3 regions of the Pseudoalteromonas sp. SR41-4 genome follow, and region 1 is predicted to be linked to each of the others. Evidence: predicted binding sites of a transcription regulator. Region 1 holds the regulator's gene; each other region holds the start of a gene.
The links. Region 1 encodes sigma-54, which starts transcription at its own class of promoters, with help from an activator protein. Its sites were predicted from a motif close to GTTGGCACGNNNNTNGNNT; they were not measured.
Positions count from the first base shown of each region.

Region 2: the regulator sigma-54 is predicted to act here: its motif matches at 1,344-1,362, upstream of fliE (flagellar hook-basal body complex protein FliE).
Region 3: the regulator sigma-54 is predicted to act here: its motif matches at 2,086-2,104, upstream of flgB (flagellar basal body rod protein FlgB).

Region 1 covers NZ_JACJEI010000039.1:14,325-17,609, forward strand. The annotation lists gene lptB (LPS export ABC transporter ATP-binding protein) at 1-625, shown strand, start outside; gene H5180_RS20995 (RNA polymerase factor sigma-54) at 692-2,188, shown strand; gene hpf (ribosome hibernation promoting factor) at 2,217-2,504, shown strand; gene ptsN (PTS IIA-like nitrogen regulatory protein PtsN) at 2,509-2,961, shown strand; gene rapZ (RNase adapter RapZ) at 3,150-3,285, shown strand, end outside.
Region 2 covers NZ_JACJEI010000013.1:47,267-50,551, reverse strand. The annotation lists gene fliF (flagellar basal-body MS-ring/collar protein FliF) at 1-952, opposite strand, end outside; gene fliE (flagellar hook-basal body complex protein FliE) at 973-1,305, opposite strand; gene H5180_RS11990 (sigma-54 dependent transcriptional regulator) at 1,484-2,962, opposite strand; gene H5180_RS11985 (PAS domain-containing sensor histidine kinase) at 2,959-3,285, opposite strand, start outside.
Region 3 covers NZ_JACJEI010000049.1:11,957-15,241, reverse strand. The annotation lists gene flgE (flagellar hook protein FlgE) at 1-458, opposite strand, end outside; gene H5180_RS22410 (flagellar hook assembly protein FlgD) at 514-1,194, opposite strand; gene flgC (flagellar basal body rod protein FlgC) at 1,208-1,639, opposite strand; gene flgB (flagellar basal body rod protein FlgB) at 1,642-2,052, opposite strand; gene H5180_RS22395 (protein-glutamate O-methyltransferase CheR) at 2,253-3,083, opposite strand; gene H5180_RS22390 (chemotaxis protein) at 3,104-3,285, opposite strand, start outside.

The DNA.
Region 1 (3,285 bases):
ACTGGGTCCTAATGGCGCAGGTAAAACCACCACTTTTTATATGATTGTGGGTTTAGTACCTAGCGACAAAGGTAAAATAAGTATTGATGATAATGACATCACTTTACTGCCAATGCACAGTCGCGCACGGTTAGGGATTGGCTACTTACCACAAGAATCATCCATCTTTCGTAAGTTAACTGTTTATCAAAACCTGATGGCTATTTTAGAAACTCGTAAAGAGCTGAATAAACAAGCCAGAGAAGAAGCACTAGACAGCTTACTTGATGAGTTTAGCATTCAACATATTCGCGACAGCCAAGGTATGGCATTATCTGGTGGTGAACGTCGTCGAGTTGAAATTGCACGCGCTTTAGCCGCAAATCCAAAATTTATCTTACTTGATGAGCCTTTTGCTGGCGTTGATCCTATTTCAGTGTTAGATATAAAGAAGATTATTGAACACCTTAAAAACCGTGGTATTGGCGTACTTATTACCGACCACAATGTACGAGAAACCCTTGATGTTTGTGAAAAAGCCTACATAGTTTCTCATGGGGAGTTAATTGCATCAGGTACCCCTGAGCATGTACTTGCCGACCAAACAGTCCGCGATGTTTACCTGGGCGAGCAATTTAGGCTATAAAGCCACGCTCGGCTAAGTATCTGCTAGACTTAACGATGATAACAATAAAAGGATTGTTAGAGATACATGAGGCAATCACTCCAGCTGCGCATGGGCCAGCAACTTACAATGACACCACAGCTGCAACAAGCAATTCGCTTATTGCAACTCAGTACATTGGATCTCCAGCAAGAAATTCAAGAAGCACTCGACAGCAATCCATTGTTAGAGCTAGAAGAGCATGAATATTCAGACGACACGGCTGGTAAAAACGAACAAAAACAAGACAACGATGACTTAACTGTTAGTGCATCAGCAGACGACAAGCCCAGCGAATATGAACAAGAAAGTAGCGAAGCATTAAGCAAAGAGACTTTAAGTGACGAAATGGCTATGGACGTCACCTGGGACGAATACATGAGTGCTGCGCCAAATACGTCATCCGGCCCAATGCCTGAAGATGAGTCAATTTATCAAGGTGCTTCAACTGAAACCCTGCACGAATATCTGATGTGGCAATTACAGCTCACACCTTTTAGTCCAACCGATGAAGCTATTGCCATTGCGATTGTTGAAGCTGTTGACGATTCAGGTATTTTAACCTTGAGCTGCGAAGACATCGCAGAGAGCTTAAATCAAGGTAATAACGAAGAAGAAATCGAACTAGACGAAGTGCAAGCAGTGTTAAAACGCATTCAGTTATTTGACCCTGTTGGTATTGCTGCGCGCAGCCTACAAGAATGTTTATGTATTCAATTAAATCAATTTGATCCTGCAACTCCTTGGATTAGCGAGACTAAAATGATTTTAACTGATCATATCGATTTATTAGCTAGTCGTGACTATCGCACTTTGATGAAAAAGACTAAGCTTAAAGAAGATGAGCTGAAAGAAGTAATGACATTGATCCACAGCCTTAACCCAAAGCCTGCGGATACTATAGTACGCGAAGAGTCAGAGTATGTTATACCTGATGTTTCGGTGAAAAAAATTAAAGGTCGCTGGGTGGTTGAACTTAATCCAGACAGCATGCCAAAAATTAGAGTGAACAGCCAATATGCGGCAATGTCACGCTCAGTAAAATCAAGCACTGACAGCCAATTTATACGTTCGCATTTGCAAGAAGCTAAATGGTTTATTAAAAGCCTAGAAAGTCGTAACGAGACGTTACTCAAAGTAACTAACTGCATTGTAAAACAACAGCAGGGATTCTTTGAGCATGGCCCTGAAGCAATGCGACCTATGGTACTAAACGACGTTGCTGAAATGGTTGAGATGCACGAATCAACAATCTCTCGCGTAACGACACAAAAGTACATGCATACCCCCCGTGGTATTTTTGAGTTAAAGTATTTTTTCTCAAGTCATGTAAGCACTGAGAACGGCGGCGAATGCTCTTCGACAGCTATTCGAGCATTGATCAGAAAATTGATCAGTGCAGAAAACTCAGCGAAACCATTGAGTGATAGTAAGATTGCAGATATATTGGCAGAGCAAGGTATCAAAGTAGCTAGACGGACTATTGCAAAATACCGCGAGTCGCTGGCTATTCCACCGTCAAATCAACGTAAAAGTTTGATTTAAGGCGTAAAATCACAAGAGGAAAATGCTTATGCAACTAAATTTAACTGGTCGTCACGTAGAAATTACTGATTCATTAAGAGACTATGTAAACAATAAGTTTGCCAAGCTTGAAAGGCATTTTGATCATATCAATAATGTCCATGTTATTCTTGATGTAGAAAAACTAAGCCAAAAAGCAGAGGCCACATTACATGTCAGTGGCGCTGAATTATTTGCCTCGACTGAGCACCAAGACATGTATGCAGCTATTGACGGACTAATCGATAAACTTGATCGTCAAGTAATTAAACACAAAGAGAAGCACGCTCGACACTAACACTATGAAATTAAGCTCACTTATTTGTCAGGACTGCAGTAAAGCTGCGGTCCTTTTTAATAGCAAAAAACGGATCATTGAATTTATAAGCCAATTGGCTCATGAACAACTCCCTCAGCTATCACAACAAGAAATCCTCAACGCACTACTATCGAGAGAAAAACTAGGTAGTACCGGTATTGGTCGTGGTATTGCTATCCCTCATGGCCGTATGAGTGGTGTTGAAAACCCGCTAGCAATAATTTTAGTGAGTGAATCACCGGTTGATTTTGATGCGATTGATAATCGCCCAGTTGATATATTTGTAGCCCTCATCGTACCAGATGGTGACAGCCAACTTCATTTGAAGACGTTAGCCACAATTGCTGATAAACTCAATAACAAAGATTTTTGTAAACAACTACGTAGCGCAAAAACAGACCAAGATTTGTATCATGTAATTGCAGCTCAATCGTAGTCATACCAATTGTATTGTATTGAATTAGAGAGTAATTATTGCAACAGGAAAATAGCTCTAGAACAAGGTGGAAATTATGAGATATAGTTGTTCTATATAAATAATTTTAAACAAAGTTAGTGGGTTATTTAACAAGCAAGAATGAGCATGTTTTTAATAAAATTGGTATTAAATGAAGGAGAATTTACATGGAGTTAATCATCATCAGTGGGCGTTCTGGCTCAGGTAAATCTGTTGCTTTACGTGTAGTAGAAGATCTTGGCTATTATTGTGTAGATAATATTCCAGTTAACTTATTACCGTCATTAGTACGCAGTGTCTCTG
Region 2 (3,285 bases), on a different contig from region 1:
TGTTGTTTTCTTCAAAGGTGGTTTCACTGCGTACCGCCGGTAAATCAGGGTTGTAGCGTTTTTGAGTTTCTTCAATCGCACTAAAGTCCATACTTAAATCGACTTGTGCAGTGTAGTTACCCATACCAATAACTGGCATTAAGATACCATCTATTTTATCTAGATATTCTTGTTCACGTTTACGTTCAATATCGTATTCTTTGCGTGAGCGAGCAGCTAACGCACTTTGCGATCCTGAATTAAGTAATCGGCCATTTTGGTCTGTTACAGTTACTCGTGACGGCTCTAAACCTTGCACTGCTGAACCAATAATATCAACAATGGCGTCCACTTCTTCACTACCGAGCATACGACCACGTTTTAAAGTTAATACCACTGTTGCGGATGGTTTTTTCTCACGACGAGCAAAAACATTTTCTTTCGGTATTGCCAATAATACTTTAGCACGCGTGACATTTTGTAGTTCCTCAATCGTACGCGCTAGTTGTTGTTCACGACCATGCTTTAAACGTTCACGCTCTAAACGCTGACTAACACCAAAACCCATATCTTGCATGATAATATCAGTACCCGAGTTCGGCGCTTGCTCAATACCTTCGCGGGTCATTAACAATTTAATATTTTGATATTCATTTTCAGGAACAGAAACCACATTGCCATCAAGTTGATAGTCAATTTTTTGTGCATCTAAAAAGTCGAGCGTTTGAATTAGCTCTTCCGTTGGCATTTTTCCAAGTGGACGCATATCTGGTTGACGTGCCCAAATAATCACAAAAATAGCAATCGCTAAACAAATCGCTAATGCAATAATTAGAGTAACCTGACGCAATACATCAACGCCGTTTAATGCACTTAAATAGCCTGACTTTTGTTCTTGTTGATCGTCATTATCAGTTTGGTCGATACCGCCGCCGGCCAAAGCAAGATCTGTTGATTGATTAGATTGCGCCACAATAATTCTCCACTACCTAGTTAAACAGGCATGTTCATGATTTCTTTATAGGCTTCTACAAGTTTGTTACGAACTTGCACCGTAGCTTCAAAGGCAACTGACGATTTTTGTGATGCGATCATTGCATCCGCTAATGACACATTTCGATCGCCCATTTCAACCGCTACGACTTTTTGTTTCGCATCAGCTTGAAGGCCATTCACTGTATTGAGTGCATCACTTAACAAATCGCCAAATTGGGCGCTCGAAGTAGGCTGCGCCTGCGTCGGTAATTTGTTTACTTGATTACTACGACCAGCTTCGAGAGCCATAGATTGCATTTCTTGAAATAATGCGCTGTTTTGAATTTTCATAATTGTCTCTGACGATGCAGTTTACTAATAACTTAATAAAGCACAAAGCATGCCAACTAATAAAACCATAAATATCATCATCTTAAGATTTATTTTAGTTGTCAGAGTTTTGACAAGTTTACGCCCAGCAAGGCTGAGCGTAAATTAAATAGTGAAGGAAAACAAAAATTATAGAGGCTTAAGCAGGTAAGGTGATCCCCAAATCACGCATTTGAGCCAATTTATAACGTAATGTTCGTGGGCTGATCCCTAATGTTTCAGCTACATCTTTACGCTTGCCTTGACAACGATTTAGGGTTTCTAAAATAATTCTATGCTCTTTATCTTTAAGTTCATCTTTGTAACTTCCCGAATCCAAGCTTGGTAATTCTTCACGCAGCTGATTGCGTTGTGCTGTGGCTTTTATTGCTGGCGCTTGCAGATCATAATAAGCATCATTAGTTGGTGAACTTGTAACCGCCGAAGTAGTGCTTTCTGGTGCTGAATTAGCCGGCACTAAACTTGCTGATAAAGCCGCAGTTAGAGGAGTCTGGGTTAAATTTTCAATAAAAATAGCACTTTCGTCAATCATATCACCGTGGCGTAATATCAGCGCACGCTGGATCACATTATCCAGTTCACGCACATTACCTGGCCAAGTATGAGCTAATAATTTTTTCTCTGCCGGTTCGCTAAGTACAGCGATAGGCTCTTTGCTTTTATTGAGATGACGTTCAATTAAATGCTTTGCCAACACGACAATATCGCCTGGACGTTGACAAAGTGGACGCCACATCAACGGAAATACATTTAATCGATAATATAAATCTTCTCTAAACTGGTGCTTAGCCACAGCCTCTTTTAAATCACGGTTACTGGTAGCCAAAATACGCACATCCAGCTTAATAGTTTTGCGACCACCTAAACGTTCAACTTCGCGTTCTTGTAATACACGTAATAACTTAGCTTGTAGGCCTAAATCCATCTCAGTGATTTCATCAAGTAAAATTGTGCCACCTTGTGCTTGCTCAAATTTACCCGGACAAGCTTGAATCGCACCAGTAAACGCGCCTTTCTCGTAGCCAAATAATGTAGCTTCGAGCATATTTTCAGGGATCGCAGCACAGTTTATTGCGACGAATGGCTGCTCTGCACGATCTGATTTATCATGGATAAACCGTGCGAGTACTTCTTTACCTGAGCCACTAGGACCAAGCACCATCACACTAGCATCCGATTTAGCAACCCGACTTGCAAGTTCTAATAGCTGAATACTACTCGGATCAGCGACAATCGGCCCGTCAGTTTCTTTTTCCGGCTCAGGTAGATAGCGGCTTACCATATTAAGTAGCACTTCGGGCGCAAACGGTTTGGCCATATAGTCAATTGCCCCTAACCGCATAGCCTCAACAGCATCATCAATAGTCGCATACGCTGTCATCATTAAAACCGGTAGATCAGGGTAATTAAGATTTATGCTGCGCAGTAAATCAAGACCACTCATCGCGCCCATTTGCACATCGCTCACGACCAGCGAAAAGCTGTCTTTTTTAAGTAGCACCATAGCTTGCTCGGCACTGTCAGCCGCAACGCAATCTATTCCAGACATTTCAAGCGTATCAATCAAGGCTTCACGAAGCCCTGCATCATCTTCAACCACTAAAATCGTGTTGTTCATATTGCCTCCGCCGATGTTGACTTTGTACAAATAGGTAACAGTAAACTAAAGCAGGCTCCGCCTTGAGCATTGTTCGTTACTTCAACTCGTCCTTGGTGTGCATTTGCGACTGAACTAACCACCGCTAAGCCTAAACCTGTGCCTTGGCTTCGGGTAGTAAAAAATGGTTCAAATAATTTATCAAGTAAGCTTAAATCGACCCCAGGGCCATTATCACTTACAGTAATACACACTAGCTCGGGGTCACTCGCATCCCGCTGCGCACTTAATTGAACGAGTGCATTACTGCCAATGACTTGAATACTATTGTGAATAAGGTTTTG
Region 3 (3,285 bases), on a different contig from region 1:
GAATCAGGGATCTGTAACGCTGATGACGTGCTTAAACTTACCGATGTTGTATCACCTGTAGCTTCATCAACAGGAAAACCCTGCAAGTAATTGCCTTTAGCATCAACAATAAAGTTATCTTTATTAAGTTTAAATGCGCCTGCACGCGAATAAGTAAAATCTTGTGCCCCTAAATCTTGGCTCATGGCAAAGTAACCTTCACCTGTGATAGCTAAATCTAATGAGTTTTGAGTGAACTTTAGTGAACCTTGGTGAAACTGTTGTGCCACCATAGTTGTCTGTACACCATCACCATTTTTTGTCTTGCCTGAACTAAATACTGAAGATGCGTATACATCAGCAAATTCAGCACGTGACTCTTTAAAGCCTACCGTATTTACGTTAGCAATATTATTTGCTGTTACATCTAAGTCTTTTTGTGCGGCAGCAATGCCAGTTAATGCAATATTGAAGCTCATAATTCACCTCTAATCTGTCAATGTTTAGCCTGTGGCTAACTAATAATTAAAATTTTTACGCGATTTCTGCAACGTCAGCTAGCCTAACCGCACCTTCTTTAGTGTTTATAATAATGCCGTTTGCACCATTAATATTAACACTCTCGATATTCTTAAAAGTAGCTATAGGTAAAGCCGTGTACTCACCATTTAACTGCCCTTCAGCTTTAATTTTATATTCACCTGGTGGTAAACGTTCTTTATTATCATTCATGCCGTCCCACTCGAAACGGACAGCGCCCGCTGATTGCGCACCTAAATCAATACTACGCACCAACTGACCAGATGAATCTTCAATTCGTAGAAATAAGTTTTCTACAGGCTCTTCTGCAACCACGGTTCCTTTAGCGCTACCAACATCGTTTAGGTCTAATGTATTAGACTCTAGTAATGCTTGTTTACCCACTAAAGTCGATGCTTGTAGTGCTGAGTTAGATGTCATCGATGCGGCTAATGACTGAAAATTACTATTAAGGTTTGAGATACCTTCAGCCATGGTGAAACTTGTCATCTGCGCGATCATTTGATCATTGTCAGCTGGTTTGCTGGGATCTTGAAACGACAGTTGCTGTGTTAACAATGAGAAGAAATCTTCTTGGGTTAACGCATCACTTTTCTTATCACTGCTAACCTGTTTATCTTGCCACTTAATCGAATCTAAATAAGTTGACGATGTGCTGCTGATATCGTTACTCATAATCTTTCCTCAATTACCGCTGCCCAAGCAACAGTGTTTTACTTAACATTTGCTTCGCTGCATCAGCAACTTGCACATTGGTTTGATAAGAGCGTGAGGCAGAAATCATATTAGCCATTTCTTCAACGACATTAACGTTAGGTTTGTAGATATAACCGTTTTCATCCGCACTAGGATGATTAGGGTTATATTCAATTTGTAATGGTTTATTACTCTCTACAATACCTAACACTTTAACGCCAACAGACGACCCCTGAACATTACCGCTTGATTCTGATGCTTTCATCAGTTCAGCTGCAAAAACAGGGTGGCGCGCCCGGTAAGTTTTGTCTTGGCTTGAGCTAATGCTATTAGCATTTGAAATATTACTCGCGGTTGTGTTCAAACGCACATTTTGCGCACTCATACCACTACCTGAAATATCAAAAACGTTATATAAACTCATGCTTAGGCTCCTTGACTACCGAGGGCTTTTTTAAGGCCTTTAATTTTACTACTCATAAATTGCAGGCTTGCCTGATACTCTAATGAGTTCTTTGTATACAAGTTTCGTTCCACTTGTATATCAACCGAGTTGCCATCACCTGTATCTGCTTGATTTGGCGAGCGAAACATTTCACTATTACCAACATAACGACTGCCACCGGCAATGTGGTTTGGGTTAGTTGTTACCATGTTATTGCCGCCTTGTTGGTGGCTTTTTGCCGCTTTCAATGCTGAGGCAAAGTCGATGTCTTTCGCTTTATAGCCCGGCGTATCAGCATTAGCGATATTGGTTGCTAATAACTCAGCACGTTGCGAACGGATCAACATTGCATGAGGATGAACCCCAAATGCTTTATCAAAACTGATAGCCATAACCATCTCCAAAAAATTGACTTAAGATGATTAATGCAAAAGTTGAGCCAATTAGGTTGATGTTTTATGGTTCGTTTAATCATTTGATTTAAAAAGAAAAACGATGTGGAGCCACATCGTTTTATAGTATTCAAGATTCGGTTTTACCACCGATGAGATTTGAGTAACTTGTGTTTTAGCGCGTTAAATACGCTGGTAAGCTATTTCTTTTGATAAATAATACCTGGATTACAGCGTACCATGTCAAATTCGTCACTTAACCCTGACATAGACTCTGATGCGCCTAAAAATAAATACCCTTTAGGATTTAGTGCTTGAGCAAACTGAGCAATAATTTTAGCTTTAACCTCTGGTGCGAAATAAATCAGCACGTTGCGGCAAAAAATAATATCAAACTTGCCCATTAGCGCGTATGAATCTAATAAGTTAAGATGTCTAAAACTCACTAATTTTTTTATTGAGTCGTTTACTTGCGCCATGCCGTTGCCACTATCTTTAAAGAACTTTTTCCTGCGCTCTACCGACAGCCCTCTAGCTAGAGCAAGGGAGTCATATTCTGCATGCTTACACATATCTAACATAGTATTAGAAATATCAGTGCCGATTATCTGCGCGCCCATTTTTAATACACCCGGCTGTTTAGCTTGAAACTCAGCAACCGACATAGCAATAGAATATGGCTCTTGTCCCGATGAACTTGCCGCAGACCAAATTTTCAACGGACGACGTAACTCTTTATGTTCCGGAAATAACTTACTTTGCAATAGTTCAAACGGGTATTGATCCCGAAACCATAAAGTTTCATTGGTCGTCATAGCATCAACGACTGCGGCACGTAACTGCCGCTCATGCGGACTCAGTGTTTTACTAACCAATTGTGACAATGATTCAACATTAAAACGAACCATTAGCGGAGCAAGCCTGCTTTTGACTAAATAAAGCTTATTATCTCCCAGAACAATGCCACATTGTTGCTCTAAAAAAGAGCGAAACTGATCGTACTCGCTTTGCTGTAAATGCTTATTTTCCAAAGTAACACCGCCTTTTCAAATTAGTCACAATGAACCCATTTTTTCACTGCTGTAGCTAACTCATCCGGATTGAACTTAGCTATAAAGTCATCAGCACCCACTTTTTCAATCATCGCTTGATTGAATACACCACTGAGCGATGTATGTAAAATAACATGTAAGGGGGCTAACTTTGGATCTGCTTTTATTTCAGCGGTTAGGG